Regions from separate parts of the Micromonospora sp. NPDC005205 genome, predicted to be linked through region 1. Evidence: riboswitches for the same ligand, from Rfam matches in the RefSeq annotation. Region 1 holds a riboswitch; the other holds the start of a gene.
What was found. Region 1 has a riboswitch for thiamine pyrophosphate ahead of ABZU43_RS29185 (thiamine phosphate synthase). Riboswitches for the same ligand answer to the same signal wherever they lie in the genome.
Positions count from the first base shown of each region.

Region 2: linked by a shared signal. The riboswitch ahead of ABZU43_RS26980 (ECF transporter S component) and the one ahead of ABZU43_RS29185 (thiamine phosphate synthase) in region 1 are both predicted to bind thiamine pyrophosphate.

Region 1 is NZ_JBEXHV010000023.1:34,995-46,619, forward strand. Features, by position in the region: gene ABZU43_RS29180 (ThuA domain-containing protein) at 1-5,725, opposite strand, end outside; TPP riboswitch at 6,038-6,147, shown strand; gene ABZU43_RS29185 (thiamine phosphate synthase) at 6,142-6,768, shown strand; gene thiO (glycine oxidase ThiO) at 6,765-7,928, shown strand; gene thiS (sulfur carrier protein ThiS) at 7,919-8,119, shown strand; gene ABZU43_RS29200 (thiazole synthase) at 8,116-8,895, shown strand; gene ABZU43_RS29205 (thiamine phosphate synthase) at 8,892-9,632, shown strand; gene thiD (bifunctional hydroxymethylpyrimidine kinase/phosphomethylpyrimidine kinase) at 9,629-10,414, shown strand; gene thiC (phosphomethylpyrimidine synthase ThiC) at 10,432-11,625, shown strand, end outside.
Region 2 is NZ_JBEXHV010000019.1:10,769-22,393, forward strand. Features, by position in the region: gene ABZU43_RS26925 (metal ABC transporter substrate-binding protein) at 1-578, shown strand, start outside; gene ABZU43_RS26930 (ABC transporter ATP-binding protein) at 575-1,336, shown strand; gene ABZU43_RS26935 (metal ABC transporter permease) at 1,340-2,206, shown strand; gene ABZU43_RS26940 (metalloregulator ArsR/SmtB family transcription factor) at 2,250-2,549, shown strand; gene ABZU43_RS26945 (Fur family transcriptional regulator) at 2,546-2,944, shown strand; gene ABZU43_RS26950 (hypothetical protein) at 3,022-3,630, shown strand; gene ABZU43_RS26955 (hypothetical protein) at 3,640-3,807, shown strand; gene ABZU43_RS26960 (acyl-CoA dehydrogenase family protein) at 3,904-5,901, opposite strand; gene ABZU43_RS26965 (DUF6328 family protein) at 5,988-6,491, opposite strand; gene ABZU43_RS26970 (SIS domain-containing protein) at 6,630-7,379, opposite strand; gene ABZU43_RS26975 (alpha/beta fold hydrolase) at 7,433-8,263, opposite strand; TPP riboswitch at 8,371-8,475, shown strand; gene ABZU43_RS26980 (ECF transporter S component) at 8,550-9,143, shown strand; gene ABZU43_RS26985 (ABC transporter ATP-binding protein) at 9,272-10,702, shown strand; gene ABZU43_RS26990 (energy-coupling factor transporter transmembrane component T) at 10,699-11,499, shown strand; gene ABZU43_RS26995 (hypothetical protein) at 11,613-11,625, shown strand, end outside.

The DNA of each region.
Region 1 (11,625 bases):
CGCCGAGCCGAACGATCATGGCATCGGCGTCCCGGATCAGGACGTCCCGGACCTCCGCCTCGCCCACCAGCGCGGTGTCGGAGGCGAGCGTCCGGAACGCGGTCAGCTGCCGGACAGCCGCCTTGTCGTCGCCGGCCGCCTCGGACGCACGGACAGCGTCGAGCTTGTTCGACAGCTGCTTGTGCGCCTTGGTCGAGAGCCGCCCCGTCGCCTTGAACCGGTCCAGCAGACTCTGCATGTCCCGGAACGAGGTGGTGACGAAGAACCGGACCGTCGAGGTGGTCTTGTTGCCCGCCTTGTCGGTCGCGGTCACGGTCAGCTCGTGCAGGCCGAGCGACAGGTCGTACATGGCCTGCAGGGTGCCACTGGTGTACGCCTGGCCGTCGAGCTGACCGACCACGCTGGCGATGCCCGAGGTCGGGTCAACGGCCTGCCAGGCCACCCGGACGTCCTGGCTGTCGCCGTAGAGCTGGCCGTCGGCCAGCCCGGACACCAGCAGCGTCGGCTTGGTGCCGTCGATGCGCAGCACCGCCGACTTCAGCGTCTCGACGTTGCCCGCCCTGTCCGCCGAGCGGAACAGCAGCTCGTGCTGTCCGTCGCCGGTCACCTCGATCGGCGTCGAGTACGGCGCCCACGCGCCACCGTCGAGCGACCACTCCACCGTCTTGACACCGGAACCGGCGTCGGTGGCGGCCAGCACGACCGGGATGGTCCCGTTGTGCCAACCGGCGTCGTTCGCCGGAGCGAACGTCGCGGAGGTCACCGGCGCGGTGGCGTCGATCTTGACCGAGACGGTCTTGGTCGCCTCCACGTTGCCGGCCTTGTCCGTCGAGCGGAACCGGAGCTCGTGCTCGCCGTCCCCGCTGACCGCCACCGGAGCGGTGTACGCCGTCCAGGTGGTGGCCCCGTCCAGCTGGTACTCCGTACCGGCGAGCCCGCTACCGCCGGCCTCGTCGGCACCGGTGAGCGTGATCGTCACCGGCCCGGTGTGCCACCCGTCGGTCGGGGTGCCGGAAACCGCCGCAGTGGTCACCGGTGCCGTCTCGTCGGCCACCTCCGTGCTGAGCCGGAAGTAGTCGAACGAGGCGGTCTTCGACGCCGTCTGGTTGGCGCCGAGGGTGAACAACCCGACCTTCGGGGTGGCACCCACCGCGCTGTTGGTCAGCGTCTCCAACGCGGTCCAGGCCGTGCCGTCGGCCGAGTACGACGCGGTGAACGTGTCGCCCGTGCGGGCCAGCCGCAGGTGCCACACCGCCGAGGTCAGGTTGCCCGCCTCGGGCTGCGGGTTCTGGACCACCCCGGCGATCTCGCTGCGGAACTCGATCCGCCGCGTCACCGCCTGGCCGGCCTGGTTGTCCGCGATGAAGTCGAGCTTCAGGTAGTTGTCGTCGTCCGCCTGCACGAGCAGACCCGCCTGCTGGTACTGCTCGTTCAGCAGACTGCCGTCGACCTTCGTCTCCAGGGTCCAGTCGCCCGACGGCGCGGTCTGGAGGATGAAGTTCTTCGGCCCGGTGTTGTCGGTGCCGTAGATGTCACCGTTGGGCACGTCGATGCGCAACGAGCCACCGGTGACCCGGTAACCGTTCGGGTCCTCCCGAAGGATCGCGTCCCACCGGCACTTGTCGAGCGTGCTGCCGGTGAACTCGTCCGACGGGTCGACCGGCCCGGCCGGGGCGTCCGGCGTCACCTGGAACGAGTCGAAGGCCGCGTCGACAACAGGTGCCTCAGTGCCACCGTTGAGCGCGAAGACCCCGATCCGCGGGTTGGTGATGCCGGCGAGCGCGGCCGAACGGCCCACCGGGGTGAACGTCTGACCGTCGCCCGAGGCGGACGCGGTCAGGTTCGTCCCGTCGCTGGTGATCCGCAGGTACACGGTGTCACCGGCAGGTGCGTTGGTGGCGTCGGCGGCCTCGTTGCGAGGAGTGGCCGCCGTCTCCCGGATGAACTCCACCCGACGGCTGCCGTTGTACAGCAGGTCCACCTTGGCGTAGTTGTCGTCGTCGCCGTACACCAGCAGACCTGCCTGCTGGTAGTTGGCCGTCACCGGCAGGGTGACCTTGGTGGTCATCTCCCACGCGCCGGTCGGGGCCGCCTGGAGCACCAGGTTCGTGGCGTCGTTGCGAGCGCCGTAGAGGTCACCAACGCCAGTGGGCAGCCGGAGCGCGCCGCCACTGAGCGAGTAGAGCTGGTTCTCCCGGATCACGCTGGTCCAGCGGGCCTTGTCGAGGCTGTTGCCGTTGAAGTCGTCCGAACGCGCCCCGAAGCAGGACGTGTCCGGAGCGTCGACCCGCACCGGCACCGTGGCGTACGACTTGGCGCCCTTGCTGTCGGTCACCGTGAGGGTGGCCGTGAAGGTGCCCGCGGTGGTGTAGGTGTGGCTGGCGTCCACTGTGGTCGCCGTGCCTCCGTCACCGAAGTCCCAGGCGTACGTCAGCGGGGTGTCGCCCTCGGCGTCGGTGGCCGTGCCGTCGAAGGCGACGGTGACCGGTGCGGTGCCGGTGCCCGGGGTGGCCGTGGCGCTGACCACCGGCGGCCCGTTCTCGGTGACACCGCGGCCGACGAAGTCCATCCAGTTGACGTTGAACAGCGAACCACTTCCGCCGTTCGGATCGCGCGCCAGGAAGTACAGCGAGCCGCTCGCGGCACCGGTGACCGGCGCGCTCACGTCCGTGTACGTCTGCCACGCCCCGGTCGACGGTACGACGGCCGTGGCGACCACCGGTCCGTCGACAGCACCGGCGCGCACCTCGATCCGACCGCCAGCGGCGGCGGAGGCGGCCCGGAACCGGATCTCGGTGATGTTGGTCAGGTTCGCCGGGGCGACCGACCACCAGTCCCCGTCCTCGATGAAGGCGATGCTCTGGCCGCCACCGGCGGTGTCGGCGCCGGCCTCGCGCTGCACGCCGGGGTCTCCACCACCGGTGCTCACCGGGGCGCGCCCGGTGGCGGTGAAGTACTCGGCCTGCTTCTGCTTCGGCTGGAGGACCTCGATCTGCCGGCCGGTCAGGGCACCGGAGCCACCGGCTCCACCCTCGTCGGTGTAGGTGGCCTCGAAGACCGCGAAGACGTTCGCCTCGGCGCCGTGCCCGGAGGCGAGCGACGTCTGGACGGTGCCGGTGCAGCCGGTGTGCTGCTCCAGCGGGTGGGCGTGCTCGTCGTGACCGAGCAGCACCTGCAGCCCGACCCGGGCGCAGTCGATCTCCCCGTCCTCGGGGTCGGTCACCTTGATGGTGTACCGGACCTGGTCACCCCAGTTGAAGAAGCCACCGTCCGGCGGGAACTCGATGGTTACCGTCGGCGCGGTGTTGCCGACCGTCACCGGCACGTTGGCCACCGCGGTACGACCCTTGGGGTTGGTGACGGTGAGCTGGGCGGTGTAGTTGCCCGCCGTGGCGTACGTGTGGGTCGGGTTGGCCTCGGTCGAGGTCTGCCCGTCGCCGAACGTCCAGGCGTAGGTGAGCGCGCCACCGTCCGGGTCCCGGGAACCGGCGCTGGAGAACGTGACGGCCAACGGCGCCGGACCCGAGGTCGGGTTGGCGGACGCCGCCGCGATGGGCGCACGGTCACCGGCGGTGTAGTCGATCCGGTAGACGCCGGAGTTGTCGTTGTTGCCACCGAAGCCGCTGCCCCACTCGATCAGGTACAGCGCGCCGTCCGGGCCGAACTCGAAGTCCATCGGCCGGACCATGCTCATGCCGGTGAGCAACTGGTTGATGTCCACCAACGACTTGCCGTCGGGGGTCACCTGCATGGTGTACATCTTGTTCTGGTTCCACTCACCGAGCAGAGCCTTGCCGTCGTAGTACGCCGGCCACTTGCGGTTCGAGTTCAGGTCGGCGTCGTAACGGTAGACCGGGCCACCCATCGGGGCGCCGCCGCCGCCGATCTCCGGGTAGCGCGCGTCACCGGCGTACCCGTAGTCGACGGTCGCCGGGACCACCGGCGGAAGGTTGGTCAGGCCGGTGTTGTTCGGCGAGTTGTTGACCGGTGCGGCGCAGTCGAACTTCGGGCCACTCGGACCGGACGGGAACGTGTAGTCGTTGTACGCCTCGTTCGTGCCCGTGCAGTACGGCCAGCCGTAGTTGCCCGGGGTGACGATGTTCCACTCGACCAGACCGCGGGGGCCGCGGTTCGGGTTGTCGGTGTTGGCGTCCGGCCCGTAGTCCGCCACGTACAGCGTGTTGGTCTTCGGGTCGGTGCCGATCCGGAACGGGTTGCGGAAGCCCATCGCGTAGATCTCGGGACGGGTCTTCTCGGTGCCCGCCGCGAAGAGGTTGCCGGCCGGAACCGTGTACGTTCCGTCGTCCTCCGGGTGGATCCGGATCACCTTGCCGCGCAGGTCGTTGGTGTTCGCGGAGGTGCGCTGCGCGTCGTAGTCCTGGCGGCCCGCCCGCTCGTCGAGCGGCGAGTACGAGTTCGACTCGAACGGGTTGGTGTTGTCACCGGTGGCCAGGTAAAGGTTGCCGTCGCCGTCGAAGGTCATGCTGCCCCCGGCGTGGCAGCAGGTGTTGCGCTGGGTGTCGACCCGGAGCACCTGCTTCTCGCTGGCCAGGCTGATGGTGTCGCCGGTGACCGTGAAGCGGGACAGCAGGTTGCGGGTGACCCCGTCGTTCGGGGCGTAGTACAGGTACACCCAGTTGTTCGTGGCGAAGTCCGGGTCGAGCCGGATGCCGATGAGACCGTCCTCGTTGCCGGTGAAGACGTCCAGGTCGACGGCGGTGACGGTGTTGCCGGTGTCCGGCTTCACGATCTGCACGCGACCGTCACGCTCGATGTAGAAGACCCGCCCGTCGGGGGCGATGTCCAGCTCCATCGGGTTGCTGGTGTTGCTGTCCAGCGTGACCTTCTCGAAGTTCGAGGTCTTCGAGGCGCCGCAGTCGGCGTTCTCGACGCCGGCCGCGGTGCGGATGCCGCCGAGCAGGTGGGACAGGAACTCGGGCTCGGCGTACGACTCCCGGGTGTGCCCCAAACCGGTGTACCAGGAGCGGCCACCGTCGTAGTCCTGACACCAGGCGACCGGGTGGTCCGCACCCATCGCGCCGGCGCCGGGGGTGTAGCTCTTCTCGTCCAGGCTGGCCAGCACGTGCACGTCCGGCCGGGGGTTGCTCTGGTAGTTGTACCACTCGTCGAACCGGGACCACCGGTCCGGCAACCCGGCCGTGGACGGGTGGGCGTGGTCCTCCACCTTGACGGTGGCCGTCTGGTTCTGCGGGTGGTTGGCGAAGTACGCGCCGACCAGGTCGCCGTACCAGGCCCAGCTGTACTCGGTGTCCGACGCGGCGTGGATGCCGACGTAGCCGCCGCCGGCCTTCACATAGCGCTCGAACGCCGCCTGCTGGTCGGCGTTGAGCACGTCACCGGTGGTGGAGAGCCAGATCACCGCCTTGTACTTCGCCAGGTTGGCGTCGTTGAATGCTGCGCCGTCCTCGGAGTTGTCCACTGTGAATCCGTTGGCGGCGCCGAGCTGTTGGATGGCGGCGACGCCGGTGGGGATCGAGTCGTGCCGGAAGCCGGCGGTCTTGGAGAAGATCAGGACGGAGAAGGGATCGGCCGCGGCCTTTGGCGCCTTCGGCGCCACCTGGCTGACCGGGGCTGCGGCTTTCGCATCCCGTGGGGGAGCCTGGGCGGCCGCCTGCGCGGGCGCGCCGAACAGGGTGGTCGAGGCCATGGCCAGGGAGATCAGGGTTGCGGTGATTGGTACGCGGGCACGACGAGAACGGGACACGCCGCCTCCTGTGTCGTAGTGACAGAGCTCGCGGGAGTCGGCTCGCCGAAGGCCGTCCCTGATGGAGCCGGTGGTCACACCGTGCCAGGGTGCCCCCACCGACATTTTGTCGAATCGCTGAACAAATTAATTCGGCTGGTTCGATGTCGGGCAAGATGCGGACGGGTAACGGTTCTGCAACGGGAGGCGACATTCCGAACAGGACCGTATGAAGTGCCCCATTGGATCTAGCTCGTTTTGACGCGCCGGCCCGGCCGGCCACCGCCGACCCCGCGCCTTGGCAGGCCGCCGGATCTGTCGTACGGTGACACGCAAGTAACCCACGGGAGCCCGGTGTACCGGGCTGAGAGGGGGGCTGACAGCCCCCGACCGTCGAACCTGATCCGGATAATGCCGGCGCAGGGAGGAGCGTTGCCATGCCGTCCCTGGGGCGATTGCATCTCGTCACCGACACCCGACCCGGTCGCGACCCACTCGCCGTGGTCCGCGCCGCCCTCACCGTGGCCCACGCCGACCTGGTGGTGCAGGTCCGGGTCGAGGATGCCGCCACCGACCGCGAGGCGTACGACCTGACCGGGCGGGTGTTGGCGCTCTGCGCGCCGTACCGGGCGACCTGCCTGGTCAACGACCGGTTGCACGTGGCGCTGGCGGTCGGCGCGGCAGGTGGGCACGTCGGCGTCGACGACCTGCCGGTCGCCGCCGCCCGCCGGGTGCTCGGCCCCACCGGTGTGCTGGGCGCCACCTCTCGCGCGCCGGGCCCGGCGGCCGAGGCCGTCGCGGCGGGCGCCAGTTACCTGGGCGTCGGTCCGTGTCACGCCACCAGCACCAAGACCGGCCTGCCGGACCCCATCGGGCCCGCCGGAGTACGCGCCGTCGTCGACGCCGTCGACGTTCCGGTCATCGCGATCGGCGGAGTGACAGCGGCCCGGGTGCCGGCGCTGCGGGCCGCCGGGGCGTACGGGGTGGCGGTGGTCGGCGCCGTCTCCTCCGCCGCCGACCCGGCACGGGCAACCGCCGAGCTGATCGAGGCCCTGACGTGCTGACCGGCCGGTCCCCGTCACCGCCGTCGAGCGACCGGGTCCGGCCGGACGTGGCAGTAGTGGGGGCGGGGCCGATCGGGCTGGCCATCGCCTGGCGTTGCGCCGCTCGCGGGCTGCGGGTGGTGGTGCACGATCCGGCACCCGGCTCGGGGGCGTCGGCGGTGGCCGCCGGCATGCTCTCTCCGGTCGCCGAGGCGTACTTCGGTGAGCGGCAGCTGACCGGGTTGCTTTTGGCATCCGCTGCCCGCTGGCCGGCGTTCGCCGCCGAGTTGACCGAGGCGACCGGGGTCGAGATCGGCTACCGGACCGAGGGCACCCTGATGGTCGGGCTCACCGGCGACGACCTGGCCGAGGCGCGCCGGCTGTGGGCGTACCAGCAGGGGTTGGGCCTGCCCGTGACGCCGCTGCGCCCGAGCGAGCTGCGCGACAGCGAACCGGCGCTCGCCCCACGGGTGCGCGGCGGCGCGCTCGCGCCCACCGACCATCAGGTCGACCCCCGGCTGCTGGTGCCGGCACTGCGCACGGCCGCGCAGCGGGCCGGCGCGGTGCTCGTGCCGCAGCCGGTCCGGAAGCTGTCCGATGTGGACGCGACGATCACCGTTGTCGCCGCCGGCTGCGGGGCCACAGCGCTCACCGGCCTGCCCGTGCGGCCGGTGAAAGGTCAGATCCTCCGGCTCCGCGCGCCCGACGGCGTCGCGCCGGGCTTCCGGCACGTGATCCGGGGGTACGCCGACGGCGAGCACGTCTACCTGGTGCCCCGCGCCGACGGTGAGGTGGTGCTCGGCGCGACGGTCGAGGAGCGCTCGGACACCACTGTCACCGCCGGTGCTGTGCAACGGCTGCTGCGCGCCGGGGTCGACCTGCTGCCCGAGCTGGCCGAGTACGACCTGGTCGAGGCGGTCGCCGGGCTGCGCCCGGGCACCCCGGACAACGCGCCGATCCTCGGGCCGCTGCCCGACCGACCGGACGTCCTGGTCGCCACCGGGCACCACCGGCACGGCATCGTGCTCACCCCGATCACCGCCGACCTGATCGCCGACCTGGTGCTGGGCGGCGTACCCGACCCGATGCTCGCGCCCTTCCGGGCCGACCGCTTCGGCGGTGCCGCGGTGGCCGCGTCGGGCGGACCTGAACCGGGTGTGGAGGGGGACCTGTGGAGTTGACAGTGAACGGGGCCGGGCGCAGCGTCGCCGCCGGCGCGTCAGTGGCGGACCTGGTCCGCGACATCGTGGCGCACCCACGTGGGGTGGCGGTCGCTGTCAACGGCGAGGTGGTGCCCCGGACCGGCTGGCCGGCACGGGCACTGCGCGACGGTGACCGGGTCGAGGTGCTCACCGCGGCGCAGGGCGGGTGAGCGGCGTGCCGTTCGAGCTGGGTGGGGAGACCTTCACCTCACGGCTGATCCTCGGCACCGGCGGTGCCGCGAACCTGTACGTCCTGGAGCAGGCGATCCGGGCGTCCGGCACCGAGCTGGTCACAGTGGCGCTGCGCCGGGTGGGCACGGCACCGGGCTCCACGGGTGGGCTGCTGGAGTTGCTGGACCGGTGCGGCGTACGCCTGCTGCCGAACACCGCCGGCTGCCACACCGCGACCGAGGCGGTGAAGGTGGCCCGGTTGGCCCGGGACGCGTTCGACACCGACTGGGTCAAGCTGGAGGTGATCGGCGACGAGCGGACGCTCCTGCCCGACGGGGTGGAGCTGCTTCGCGCCGCCGAGGAGTTGGTCGCCGACGGTTTCACAGTGCTGCCGTACACCAGCGACGACCCGGTGCTCGCCCGCCGCCTCGCCGACGTGGGCTGCGCGGCGGTGATGCCGGCCGGCTCGCCGATCGGCTCGGGGCTCGGCATCGGCAACCCGCACCACATTCGACTCATCCGGCAGGGTGTGGACGTGCCGGTGATCCTCGACGCCGGCATCGGCACCGCGTCCGACGCGGCGCTGGCAATGGAGCTGGGCTGTGACGGGGTGCTGCTGGCCAGCGCTGTCACCCGGGCGGCCGACCCGGTGGCGATGGCCACCGCGATGCGGTACGCCGTCGAGGCGGGCCGGCTGGCGGCCCAGGCCGGCCGGATCGAGCGGCGCTTCCACGCGCTCGCCTCCACCCCCGACGAGGGAAGACCCGAGCTGTGACCCCGCCGTCCGGGGTTGTCGTGTTGACCGACCGGCTCGTCGCGCGGGAGGGGCTCGACCGGGTCGTGGCGGGAGCCGTGGCCGGGGGAGTGCGCTGGGTGGTGCTGCGGGAGAAGGACCTGCCCCGCGCCGAACGCGTCGCCCTCGCCGCCGACCTGCGCGCGATCCTCGCCGACGTCGGCGGAACCCTCATCGTGGCCGGCCCCGACCCGCTCGGCGGTGACGCCGTGCACCTGCCCGCCGCCGGCCCGTACCCGCCGCCAACCCACCCCCTGGTAGGCCGCTCCTGCCACGACCGCAGCGAGCTGGACCGCCTGACCACCGAGCACTACGCCACCATCTCCCCGGTCTGGCCGACGAAGACCAAACCGGGTTACGGCCCACCCTTGCTCGTTGCAGGCCTGGGCAGCCTGGTTCGCGCCAGCCCGGTGCCCCTGCTGGCCCTCGGCGGAGTCGAGACACCGGAACAGGTGATCGCCTGCGTCCAAGCAGGAGTCGTCGGAGTAGCCGTACTGGGCGCACTGATGCGAGCAGAAGACCCCGCCGAAACAGCGGCGAGTCTGACCAGCGCTTATGTCGAGGCGGTCACCCCTGTGCTGACCCGAACCCGGCGCGGGGTCACCCAGGTCCCCACGTCAGGGCTGCGGCCGACAGTGCCCACGCAGGGATCAAGCCTGACCGCCCGGAGTGGGCACTGTCGGCCGCAGCCCCAAACCGCAACCAAAGAGAGCAAATGACCCCGCGAACACTACTGACCATTGCCGGCTCGGACTCCGGCGGCGGCGCCGGCATCCAGGCGGACCTCAAGGTCTTCGCCGCACTGGGCGCGTACGGCACCAGCGTCCTCACGGCGGTCACCGCGCAGAACACCCGGGGTGTCGACGCGGTGCTGCCGCTGCCCCCGCGCACTGTCACCGAGCAGTTGGACAGCGTGCTCACCGATTTCACAGTCTGCGCCGTGAAGACGGGGATGCTCGGCACCCCGGCGATCGCGGACGTGGTGGCCGAGGCCGCCCGGGACGGCCGGCTGCCCCATCTCGTCGTCGACCCGGTGCTGGTCGCCACGAGCGGTCACCGGCTCGGCGTGGTGGGTGCTGTGGAGCGGCTGCTGCCGTACGCCACTGTGGCGACCCCGAACTGCGCGGAGGCCGCGGCGATCACCGGACGCCCGGTGGGCGACGTGGCCGCGATGGTCGTGGCCGCCGAGGCCCTGGTGGCCGGCGGCCCGGAGTACGTGGTGGTCACCGGCGGTGACCTGGAGGGGGGCGAGGCGGTCGACGTGCTGCACGGCGGCGGCGTCACCACTGTGTTGCGCGCACCCCGGGTGACCACCCGGCACACACACGGCACCGGGTGCTCGTTCTCGGCGGCGATCGCGGTGCGGCTCGGTCTCGGCGACCCGGTGCCGGACGCCGTGGGGGCCGCCAAGGAGTACGTGCTCCGTGCGCTGACCGGCGCGCGGGGCTGGGAGCTGGGCGCGGGGCGCGGGCCGCTGAACCACTTCGGCTGGTCCGCTTGATCACCAGGGAGGCTGTCATGCACGCACGAGGCAAGGTGTACGTCGAGGGTTCACGGCCGGATGTCCGGGTGCCGTTCGCGGAGGTGGGGCTGACCGGTGACCTGCCGCCGGTGCGGCTCTACGACACGTCCGGCCCGGGATCGGATCCGTTGGTGGGGTTGCCCGCGCTGCGCGGCCGGTGGATCGCCGAGCGGGGTGACGTGGCACCGGTGCGGGGTGCGGGCACACCGCTCGCCGGGGTGGACAATCGCCGGCCCACGCAGTTGGCGTACGCGCGGGCCGGCGTGGTGACGCCGGAGATGGAGTTCGTGGCGATCCGGGAGAACGTCGAACCGGAACTCGTGCGGGCCGAGATCGCCGCCGGTCGGGCGGTGCTCCCGCTCAACGTCAACCACCCGGAGTGCGAGCCGGCGATCATCGGTAAGGCGTTCCTGGTCAAGGTGAACGCCAACATCGGCACCTCGGCGGTCAGCTCGTCGGTCGCGGAGGAGGTGGAGAAGCTGACCTGGGCCACCCGCTGGGGCGCGGACACCGTGATGGACCTGTCCACGGGTAAGCGGATCCACGAGACCCGTGAGGCGATCGTGCGGAACTCGCCGGTGCCGATCGGGACGGTGCCGATCTACCAGGCGCTGGAGAAGGTCGGCGGCGACCCGGTGAAGTTGAGCTGGGAGGTGTTCCGGGAGACAGTGATCGAGCAGGCCGAGCAGGGCGTGGACTACATGACTGTGCACGCCGGGGTGCTCCTGCCGTACGTGCCGCTGGCCGTGGACCGGGTGACCGGGATCGTGTCCCGAGGCGGTTCGATCATGGCGGCGTGGTGCCTGGCGCACCACGAGGAGAACTTCCTCTACACCAACTTCGAGGAGCTTTGCGCGCTGCTCGCGCGCTACGACGTGACGTTCTCCCTCGGCGACGGGCTGCGCCCCGGGTCGATCGCCGACGCCAACGACGAGGCGCAGTTCGCCGAGCTGCGCACCCTCGGTGAGCTGACGAAGATCGCCTGGGCGTACGACGTCCAGGTGTTGATCGAGGGCCCCGGGCACGTACCGATGCACAAGATCAAGGAGAACGTGGACCTTCAGCAGGAGTGGTGCCACGAGGCGCCCTTCTACACGCTCGGTCCGCTGACCACCGACATCGCGCCCGCGTACGACCACATCACCTCGGCGATCGGCGCCGCGATGATCGGCATGTTCGGCACCGCGATG
Region 2 (11,625 bases), on a different contig from region 1:
ACGCGTCCGCCGGCGGGCACGACCACGAGGGCGAAGAGGGGCACGCCGAGGAGAGCGGCGGCAAGGACCCACACGTCTGGCTCGACCCGACCCGGCTGGCCGGCATCGGCGACCAGCTCGCCCAGCGCCTCGGCAAGGCCGACCCGGACCACGCCGCCGACTACACCGCCCGGGCGACTGCCCTGCGCGCCGACCTGACGACACTGGACGGCGAGTTCAAGCAGGGTCTGGCGACCTGCCAGCGGCGGGAGATCGTGACCAGCCACGCCGCGTTCGGGTACCTCGCCGACCGCTACCAGCTCGACCAGGTCGGCATAACCGGGCTGAGCCCGGACGTCGAGCCCTCGCCGCAGCGCCTCGCGCACGTGATCGAGGAGGCCAAGGAGCACCAGGCCACCACGATCTTCTTCGAGACCCTGGTCAGCCCCAAGGTGGCCGAGACCATCGCCGGTCAGGTCGGCGCGAAGACCGCCGTGCTCGACCCGATCGAAGGGCTCGCCGCCGGCAGCAACGGGGACTACCTTTCGGTGATGCGCACCAACCTGCGGACCCTGCAGACGGCCTTGAGCTGCTCGTGACCTCACGTGTCATCACCGTCGAGCACGGTGTGGTCGGCTACGACGGTCGCCCCGTGCTCCGGGACATCTCGCTCACCGTGACCGCCGGCGAGGTGGTCGCGATCCTCGGCGCCAACGGCTCGGGCAAGTCCACCCTGATCCGCGCCGTGCTCGGGCTGGTGCCGATCAGCGCCGGCTCGGTCACCCTCTTCGACCGGCCGTTGCGCCGGTTCCGGCAGTGGGCACGCATCGGGTACGTCCCGCAACGCCTGGGCGCCGGCGGCGGCGTACCGGCGACCGTCCGGGAGGTGGTGGCCTCCGGCCGGCTGGCCCGTCGGGGGGTGCTTCGTCCGCCGGGTCGAGCCGACCGGGTCGCCGTCGACGCGGCGCTGGGCGCGGTCGGGCTCGCCGACCGGGCCGGTGACCCGGTGTCCACGCTCTCCGGCGGCCAGCAGCAGCGCACCCTGATCGCCCGCGCCCTGGCCGGCCAGCCGGAGCTGCTGGTGCTCGACGAGCCCACCGCCGGGGTGGACGCGGCCAGCCAGGAGGCCTTCGCCGGCGCGCTGCGCGACTTCGTCGCCGACGGCGGAACGGTGCTGCTCGTCGCCCACGAGCTGGGCCCGCTGCGACCGGTGATCAGCCGGGCCGTCGTCGTCCACGAGGGTCGCATCGCCCACGACGGCGCGGTGCCCGACCCGGCCGGCCATCACGCGGAGCCCGACCACGACCACGTGCACCCGCACTGCTACGACGAGCCCGCCGGGCTGTGGAGCAACTGACCCATGGAACTCTTCCAGTACCCCTACATGCAGCGCGCCCTGATCGGCGCGCTGGTGATCGGCTTGGCCGCGCCGGCGCTCGGCATCTACCTGGTGCAGCGCCGGCTGGCGTTGATCGGCGATGGTGTGGGGCACGTAGCGCTGACCGGCGTCGGCGCGGGGTTGCTGCTCAACCGCTCCCCGGTGCTGGTCGCGGTGATCGCCGCCACCATCGGCGCGATCGCCATCGAGATCGTCCGGGCCCGTGGGCGTACCTCCGGTGATCTGGCTCTGGCTCTGCTCTTCTACGGCGGCATCGCGGGCGGTGTACTCCTGGTCGGCCTTTCCGACGCGACCAGCGCGAACCTCAACGCCTACCTGTTCGGGTCGCTGACCACCATCTCGCCCGCCGACCTGACGACCATCGCGGTGCTCGGCGCGGCGATCCTGGTCACGATGATCGCGTTGCGGCCGGCGCTCTTCGCGGTCAGTCACGACGAGGAGTACGCCCGGGTCTCCGGCCTGCCGGTCCGCACGCTGAACCTGCTGATCGCGGTCGCCACGGCGGTCACCGTGACCATCGCCATGCGGGCCGTCGGCGTGCTGCTGATCAGCGCGTTGATGGTGGTGCCGGTTGCCACCGCCCAGCAGGTCACCCGGGGTTTCCGCAGCACGATGGCCGCCGCGATGGCGCTCGGGCTCTTCGCCGCCGGCTCGGGTGTCTGGGTGGCGGCCACGGCGGACACCGCGCCGGGCGCCTCGGTGGTGCTGGTGGCGATCGCCTCGTTCCTGGTGGTGGCCGTGGCCGGCGCTGTCTGGCGGGTCGTGCGCCGCCGGACGACGCCAACCGCCGCGCCGACACCGGAACCTCACGAGGTCGTGCTGAGCTGAGCCTGGTCAGCGCGAGCTCAGTGGTATTGGTTACCGTTGCAGGATGACCAGCGCGACGGGCTACGACGGGTTCGACGGGGCCAGCGAGCTGCTCCGCGCCCTGTCCGCTCCCATTCGCCTGGCCATCGTCAGTGAGCTGGCCGGCGGCGAGCGGTGCGTGCACGAGTTGGTGGAGAAGCTCGGCGCGGCGCAACCACTGGTCTCCCAGCACCTGCGGGTGTTGCGCGGAGCGGGCGTGGTGCGCGGCTCCCGCCGAGGCCGGGAGATCGCCTACAGCCTGGTCGACGAGCACGTCGCGCACATCGTGGCGGACGCGGTCAGCCACGCCGGGGAGGGATCATGAGCGAGAGCAGCGCCGCTGTGCGCAACACCCGGCAGCGTTCGGCGGTGAGCGCGCTGCTGGGCGAGATGGAGGGCTTCCACAGCGCCCAGGACCTGCATGCGATGCTGCGGCAGCGCGGCGAGCGGGTCGGCCTGACCACCGTCTACCGCACCCTCCAGGGGCTCGCCGACGCCGGTGAGATCGATGTGATGCGTCCGCCGGGCGGCGAGCACCTGTACCGCCGGTGCAGCGAGGGGCACCACCACCACCTGGTCTGCCGGGTGTGCGGGCGTACGGTCGAGGTGGCCGGGCCGGCCGTGGAGAGCTGGGCCGACCGGGTCGCCGCGCAGCACGGCTACGCCGACGTCAGCCACACCCTGGAAATCTTCGGCACCTGCCCGACCTGCCCGCGCTGACCACCGGCCCGGTCGATCGCGATCCGGGCTCACTTCACGGGTGCCCCGCGAAGGCCGTTCGTGACACGCTGTCCGGCGTGAAGATCTATGCCGATCGGTTCCCGACCGCCGCCCGTCAGCTGCTCACCGACCTGCTCGTCGTCGCCTGGGTGTACGTGGCGATCCGCGGCGCGCTGTGGCTGCACGATCTGGTGCAGAAGCTCGCCGTACCCGGACAGAAGCTGGAGGGCGCGGGCAGCGGCCTCGCCGACAACCTCGCCGAAGCCGGCGGGAAGGTCGGCCGGGTGCCACTGGTCGGCGACGAGCTGACCGCTCCGTTCCGGCAGGCCGCCGACGCGGCCCGAGGGCTGGCCGACGCCGGCCGCGACCAGCAGCACCTGGTCGATCAGCTCGCCCTCGCCCTCGCCGTCGCGGTGCTGATCTTCCCGCTCGGCATCGTGCTCTTCGGTTGGTTGCCGCTGCGGCTGCGCTGGATGCGCCGAGCCGGGTCGGCCGCGAAGCTGGCCGTCGGGCCGGCCGGCCGGGATCTGCTCGCCCTGCGCGCCCTGGCCACCCAGCCGCTGGGCCAACTGACCCGGATCGGCCCGGACGTCGCTGAGGCGTGGCGGCGCGGCGACGACGCGACAGTCGACGCCCTGGCCGCTCTGGAGCTGCGCCAACTCGGTCTACGCAGCCGGGGCCGCTAAAGTCGTCGGGTGTTCTACTTCCTCGTCGTCATCGCCGTCCTGCTGCTCGGCTACGCCGCTGTCCTGGTCTCCTTCCTGCGCCGGGGCAAGAAGATTCCACCTGCGGCGTACCTGGCCCTGGCCGGGCTCAACGGTCTGATCCTGGCGGGGGTGCTGGCCTGGGCGGTCGCCCGCTGACCGAAGCCGCCGACCCGCACGGCGGCCAACCCCTGCCGACCCGCACCCCGGCCAACCCCTGCCGACCCACGCGGCGGCGAGGCCGTGCGGCGGGGTTTACGGCTTTGGCGGGATGCGGCGGCGGACATCCTCGGAGGTGGACGGACCGGGCGACCAGCGGGCCACCCAGGGCAGCTCCTCGGACGGGGTGAGCACGCCCTCCTCCAGGCTCGCGTAGCGGCCGGCGAGGATGCGCTTCGCGGCAGCGGTGTCAACCGAATCGGTGTTGTCCCAGAGGGCGGCGAACAGGGCGTCCACCCGCACCCGCGCCTGCCGGCAGAACAGGTCGGCCAGCTCGACGTTCTCCGGGCGGCTGTCCCGTTCGGCGCAGGCCCGGACGCAGACCGCGGACATCGCGAACAACTCGGCGCCGATGTCCACCACCCGGCCGAGGAACGCCTGCTTACGCTCCATCTTTCCCTGCCAGCGGGACATCGCGTAGAACGTCGACCGGGCCAGCTTGCGCGACGAACGCTCCACGTGGCGCAGGTGCGCGGCGAGCGGGCCGAACTCGGCGTACGCCGAAGGGCTCTGCCCCCGACCGACGGCGAGCGTGGGCAGCCACTTCGCGTAGAAGGCGCCCGCTCGCGCACCGGCTCGGGCCTTGCGGCCAAGCCCCGCGTCCGGGTCGATGATGTCGCCGGCCACCGACAGGTGGGCGTCGACCGCCTCCCGCGCGATCAGCAGGTGCATGATCTCGGTGGAACCCTCGAAGATCCGGTTGATCCGCAGGTCGCGCAGCATCTGCTCGACGGCGGCCGGACGTTCGCCGCGGGCGGCCAGTGAGTCGGCCGTCTCGTAGCCGCGCCCGCCCCGGATCTGGATCAGCTCGTCGGCGATCTTCCAGGCCATCTCGCTGGCGTACAGCTTGACCAGTGCCGCCTCGATCCGGATGTCGTTGCGGTCGTCGTCGGCGAGCAGACAGCAGAGGTCGAGCATCGTCTCCATGCCGTACGTGGTGGCGGCGATGAACGAGAGTTTCTGCGCGACCGCCTCGTGCTCGCCCACCGGCCGTCCCCACTGGACCCGGTCGGCGGCCCACCCTCGGGCCACGTTCAACGCCCACTTGCCGGCACCCACGCACATGGCCGGCAGTGAGAGCCGGCCGGTGTTCAGAGTGGTCAGGGCGATCTTCAGCCCCTTGCCCTCTCCGCCGATGACGTTCTCGGCGGGGACGATCACGTCGTGGAACCGGGTCAGGCTGTTCTCCAGCCCGCGCAGGCCGATGAACTCGTTGCGCCGCTCGACGGTGATGCCGGGGCTGTCGCCGTCCACCACGAACGCGGTGATGCCGCCCCGACGTCCCTGCGTGGCCGGCACCCGGGCCATCACCACCAGCAGGGTGGCCACGATGCCGTTGGTGGCCCAGAGCTTCACCCCGTTGAGCCGGTAGCCGGTGCCGTCCTCGGTCGGCTCCGCGATGGTGGCCAGCCGGGCCGGGTCGGAGCCGACGTCCGGCTCGGTGAGCAGGAACGCGGACACCTCACCGGCGGCGAGCCGGGGCAGGAAGCGTTGCTTCTGCTCGGGGGTGCCGAACATCTTCAGTGGCTGCGGCACCCCGATCGACTGGTGCGCCGAGAGCAGCGCGCCGATGGCCGGGCTGACCGAGCCGGCCAGCATGAGCGCTCGGCAGTAGTGCAGGTTGCTCAGCCCGAGCCCGCCGTACTTCCGGTCGATCTTCATGCCGAACGCGCCGAGGTCGGCCAGGCCGTGGAACACCGAGTCGGGTATGGACGCGTCCCGCTCGATGGCCTCACCATCCACCTCGGAGGTCAGGAAGGCGCGGAACCGGCCAAGGAACTCCTCCGCGCGAGCCACGTCGTCCGGGTCAGATCGGGGCCACGGGTCGATCAGGTCGAGCCGGAACCGGCCGAGGAACAGCTCCTTGCCGAAGCTGGGCCGGTCCCAGGTGGATTCGCGGGCGGCCTCGGCGACCTGCCGGGCTTCCTTCTCGGTGACCTGCCCGGCTTCGGCGGGCAGCGGCGCGGCGGCACCGGCCGTGGGTTCGGAGTCGGGGCCGTCCGGTGCCGGTCGGCCGTTCTGCGTCGTGGTCACGGCTGCCCCCTCGAAGCTCGATGCGGCTACCGTCACGCTACCCCCGGTTGTTACCCAGGGGTAGCGCTGCGTGAAGATCGACGCGGTCAGCGTTCCTCGATGGTGTCCGGGTCGTCGTCATCGTCGTCGATGTCGTCCTCACCCCAGCTGCGCCGGGCGAACGGCAGCACCATCCAGAAGGTGAGGAACCAGAGCCCGGTCAGGGCGCTGAGCAGGAAGGCGATCGGCCGGTCCAGCACGAAGTCGGTGATCAGCAGGACCGCGCTGACCATCGCGATCAGCATGAAGCCGAGGCCACCGGTCGCCATCCGGTGCGCGAAACGGACCAGCTCCGGTTTGCGCCCCTGCCGGAACAGCGCCCGGTGGAACGCCACCGGCGAGATGATCATCGCGGTGGCGGCGGCCGCCGCGAGCAACGCCACGATGTAGACGTCGCGCTGGAACTCGGTGGTCTCGTTGAACCCGTTACTGAACGGCAGGGTGAGCAGGAAGGCGAAGAGGATCTGCACGCCGGTCTGGGCGACCCGCAACTCCTGCAGCAGGTCGGCGAAGTTGCGCTGCCAGCGCTGCTTCTCGGTCTCCTTCGACACGCGCTACCTCCGGTGAGACGCTACTGCCGGCGGTCCCGCCCGCCGGCAGCAACGCCAATGCCCCACCCGGCCGAGCGCGAAACAAGTTCACGACACCTGCCGTTCATCTCGGCGACGCGCGTCGGCCGCCCGGCGGCGTCAGGACCCGCGTCGGATCCGGCCCGCGTAGCGCGCTTCCAGCTCGTTGTTGTGCGCGTCGCCGTCCGGGATGTTCGCCGACAGGTAGACCGGGGGCCGCTCGCCCGCCGCCAGCAACCGCGCCACCACCTCCACTGTCACCTGCTGCGCCAGCAACGCCGCGGTGATCGAGGAGACCGCGCCGACCGCGCCACCGCCCGGCAGGGGCAGCGTCGCGTCGCCGTACGGCGCACCGTTGTCGAGCACCACGTCGGCGAGGTCGCTCAGCTTGCGCCCGGACGGGTGCCGGGAGGCCATTTGGCCGGAGTGCCGCGCCGAGGTGATCGCCACCAGCCCGTGACCGTGTTCCTTCACCAGCGTGGCGAACTCCACCATCGCGCCGTTGACGCCGGAGTTCGAGGCGAGCACGAAGACATCGGTGGGGCGCACCGGGGCCAGCTCGTAGAGGCGGTGCGCGACGGCCGGGTCCCGTTCCAGCAGCGGGCCCAGCCGGTCGGCCGGCTCGCCGCCGAGCAGCACCAGGTCGCGTAGCGCGATCCGGTTGGTAGGCACCAGACCACCCGCCCGTCCGGCGATCTCCATGGCGAGGGCCTCCGAGTGCCCGGTGCCGAACGCGTGCACCACACCGTCGGCTCGGACGGCCTCGGCGATCAGGTCGGCGGCCCGCCCCACCGCCTCCCGCTGACTGGCAGCCACCCGGCCGATCGTCTCGGTCACCACGGCCAGGTAGTCCTCGGCACTCACCGTCATACGTCCTCCGTCGTTCGATTGCGGGCCAGCAGCCCGTTGGTGTCCACTGCTGCTCAGGCCGTCCCGCCGGCTCGGGCCAGGATCGCCTCGGCGAGCGGGGCCGGTGCCGCGTCCGGGATCCAGTGACTCACCCCGGGCAGCTGCACGAAGCGGTAGTCGCCGGTGACGTTCTGCGCGCACGCCTCGGCGGCGGTCCGGCCGATGGCGACGTCCCGGTCACTCCAGACGTACGTGGTGGGCACCGCGACCGGGCCGACGCCGGCCAGGTCGGCGCGGGACATCGCTCGGTACCAGTTCAGCGCGGCCGTCAGCGCACCCGGCTCACGCATCGGGTCGGCGTACCGGTTCACCCGGGACGTGTCGCCCACCCCGCCGAGCATCTTGCGCAGCGCGGTGGCGTGCCACGCCAGCAGGACCTTCTCCGCTTTTTCGGGCTTGCGGAACAGGGCGATGTACGACGAGCGGGCCTTCTGTTGGGCGTCCGTGCTCAGGGCGTGCGCCATGGCCGCCGGATGGGGTACGGACACGGCGGTCAGCGTGTGGACCCGCTCGGGGTGCCCGGCGGCAACCGCCCAGGCCACTATCGCGCCCCAGTCGTGGCCGACCAGGTGCACGGCGTCCAGCCCGAGCGCGTCGAGCACCGCCACCACGTCGGTGACGAGTTCGGGAATCCGGTAGTCGGCCACCACCGTGGGCCGGGCACCGGGTGAGTAACCGCGCTGGTCCAGCGCGTACGTGCGCAGCCCGCCCGCGTGCAGCGCCGGCACCACGTCGTCCCACTCGCCGCTGTGCTGGGGGAAACCGTGCAGCAGCAGGACGGGTACGCCGTCCGTCGGACCGCCGACGGTCACCTCGAACGTGAAGCCTCGCGCATCAACCCGCATGATCGGAAGCGTACCCAGACGGCGGTCGGCCGCTCGCTCCCGCAGGTCAGGCGGATGCCCTGCTGGGCCCGCGCCCCTGGTCGGTGTTAGCGTCAGCGAGACAACTTCATATCCGACAGGGGAGCGCACAGCGCTGAGAGTGCGGGCACGCCCGCAGACCCTCGAACCTGATCTGGGTAATGCCAGCGCAGGGAGTTCGGTCGACCTCCAGCCGCGCCGCAGTCCGGTGCCACCGGACGCGGCGTGCGTCTTCTCCTGGTTCGCACTCACGAACTGGGAGCAACACATGACATCCACCACTGACACACACCGTTGGCGCACCATCGACATCGTGGTCGCCTCGGTGATCGCGGTCGCCTTCGGCGTCATCTTCTGGGCCTGGGGCCTGGTCTGGAGCGCCACCGAGGGCGCGTTCGCCTTCTTCCCGCCGGCGCAGACGCTGCTCTACGGCGTCTGGCTGATGCCGGCGGTGATCGGTGGGCTGGTCATCCGCAAGCCCGGCGCCGCGCTCTACTGCGAGACCGTGGCCGCGGTCCTGTCCGCGCTGCTGGGCAGCCAGTGGGCCGGCACTGTCATTCCGCAGGGCATCGTGCAGGGCATCGGCGCCGAGCTGGCCTTCGCCGCCTTCCGGTACCGGTCGTTCCGCCTGCCGACCGCGGTGTTCGCGGGCGCGCTGACCGGCCTCAGCGCCGCGCTGTTCGACTTCTTCGTCTGGAACGTCGACTACGCGCTGACCGACTACCGCATCCCGTACGCGCTGCTCACCATCGTCAGCGCCACAGTGATCGCCGGCCTGGGCGGTTGGCTGCTGACGAACGCCCTGGCCAACACCGGCGTCCTGGACCGCTTCCCGGCAGGCCGGAACCGAGCCCTGATCTAACCCCCACCAACTCGCGTCGATCATGAGGTTGACGGGCGGATGGATCTCCACAACCACCGTCAACCTCATGATCGACCGTGCAGGGTGAGGTGAGGTGGGGCGGGGCGCGGCGGGGAGGGGGTGGTTTGGTGGGCGGGGTACTGCTGCGGGGGTTCGGGTGGCGGCACGCTGGGCGGCGGGCCTGGGCTCTGCGCGGGGTTGATCTGCGGGTTGAGGCTGGGGAACGGGTTCTGCTTCTTGGGCCGTCCGGGGCTGGCAAGAGCACACTGCTCAGCGCTCTGGCGGGGCTGCTCCCGGAGGACTCCGGCGAGCAGGAGGGCACCGTCGAGATCGACGGGCTCGACCCCCGCAAGGGGCGGGAACGGGTCGGCATCGTCTTCCAGGACCCGGAGACCCAACTGGTCATGGCACGCTGCGGCGACGACGTCGCGTTCGGGCTGGAGAACCGGGGAGTACCGGCCGACGAGATCTGGCCCCGGGTGGACGAGGCGCTGCGCCGGGTCGGCTTCCCGTACTCCCGGGACCGCCACACCGCCGCGCTCTCCGGCGGTGAGCAGCAACGGCTCGCCCTGGCCGGCGCGCTGGCCCTGCGCCCCGCCCTGCTGCTGCTCGACGAGCCGACGGCCAACCTCGACCCGACCGGGGCCGAACTGGTCCGGCACGCGGTGGCCGGCGCGCTGGACGCCGACACCACGCTGATCCTGGTCGAGCACCGGGTCGCCGAGGCACTGCCGCTTGTCGACCGGGTGGTCGTCCTGGAACCGGGTGGCGGCGTCCGCGCGGACGGCCCGCCCGAGGCGGTCTTCGCCGCCCACGGCGCCGCCCTGGCCGCCGAGGGGGTCTGGGTGCCCGGTCACCCCATCGCGCCCCGACCGGCCACCGCCAGCCCCGGGGAGCTGTTGCTCACCGCCGACCGGCTCGGCCTGCCGCCCCGGCTGGGCCCCACCGACCTGGCGGTACGCGCCGGTGAAGCACTCGCCGTACGCGGACCGAACGGTGCCGGCAAGTCCACCCTGGCGTTGCTGCTCGGCGGTCTGCTCAGGCCGGGCAACGGGCAGGTCACCGCGACCGCCGAGTTGGCCGGCGCGGACCACCGCACTCCCCCGCACCGGTGGCGGGCACCCGCGCTGGCCCGACGCATCGGGTCGGTCTTCCAGGACCCGGAGCACCAGTTCGTCACCAGCACCGTCTTCGACGAGCTGGCGCTGGGCCCGCGCCGCACCGGTCAACCCGAGGCTGCCGTCAAGGCAACCGTAGCCGGGCTGCTGGAACGGCTACGGCTGGCCCGACTCGCCGCCGCCAACCCGTACACCCTCTCCGGTGGCGAGGCGCGGCGGCTGAGCGTGGCGACCGCCCTCGCCACCGCGCCACGCCTGCTGATCTGCGACGAACCCACCTTCGGTCAGGACCGGCGGACCTGGCGGGAGCTGGTCGACCTCTTCGCCGACCTGCGCGACGCCGGGCACGCCGTGGTCACCGTCACCCACGACGCGGACTTCGTCACCGCGCTCGCCGACCGCACCGTCACCCTGCACCGAACCCCGGACGACCACCGATGATCAGCATCGAGCCGGTCGCCGCGCCGGACGCCCCGTTGGCCCGCCGCAACCCGGTGGCGAAGGTCGCCGCCGCACTCGTCTTCTCGTTCACCCTGCTGGCGACCCTGGACCCGGTGGCCCCGGCAATCGCCATCGCCCTCGAACTGGCCGTCCTGCCGCTGTTCGGCATCCGCTACCGGGTGCTGGCCCGGCGGGCCTGGCCACTGCTGCTCAGTGCCGCCGGCATCCTGGTCACCCTGGTGCTGTTCGCCGCCGACCGGTCCGGCCGGGTCCTGCTGGACGTGGGACCGGTGCTGGTGAGCACCGGCGTCCTGCTCACCGCGCTCGGCCTGGTACTGCGGGTGTTCGCGGTGGCCCTGCCCGGTGTGATCGTCTTCGCGACCACCGACCCCACCGACCTGGCCGACGCGTTGATCCAGAACGCGAAGGCACCGGCCCGGTTCGCCATCGGTGCGTTGGCCGCGTTCCGACTGGTACCGCTGCTCGGTCAGGAGTGGCAGATGATCAGCATGGCTCGACGCGCCCGGGGCGTCGACGCGGGACGCAATCCGGTGGCGAAGCTGCGACTCTTCGCCTCCACCGCGTTCGCGCTGCTGGTCGGGGCCATCCGCCGAGGCACCCGACTGGCGGTGGCGATGGACGCCCGCGGATTCGACGCCGGCACCCCGCGTACGGTCGCCCGGCGGCAGCGCTTCACGGCGGCCGACGGGCTGCTGGTCGCCGGTGCAGCGGCGCTGGCCGGGGCGGCGCTGACGGTCAGCGTGCTGCTCGGCACGTTCCGCCCGCTGCTCGGCTGAGGGCGGCTACGCAGTCACCTGTTCGCGTTCCTGCCGTGACCGGGACTCCCGACGTTCCGCTGGCCGCAGCAGATTGACCCGGACGCCTCCCGCGAACGCGACTGGAGCAGCACATGGGACACGGAC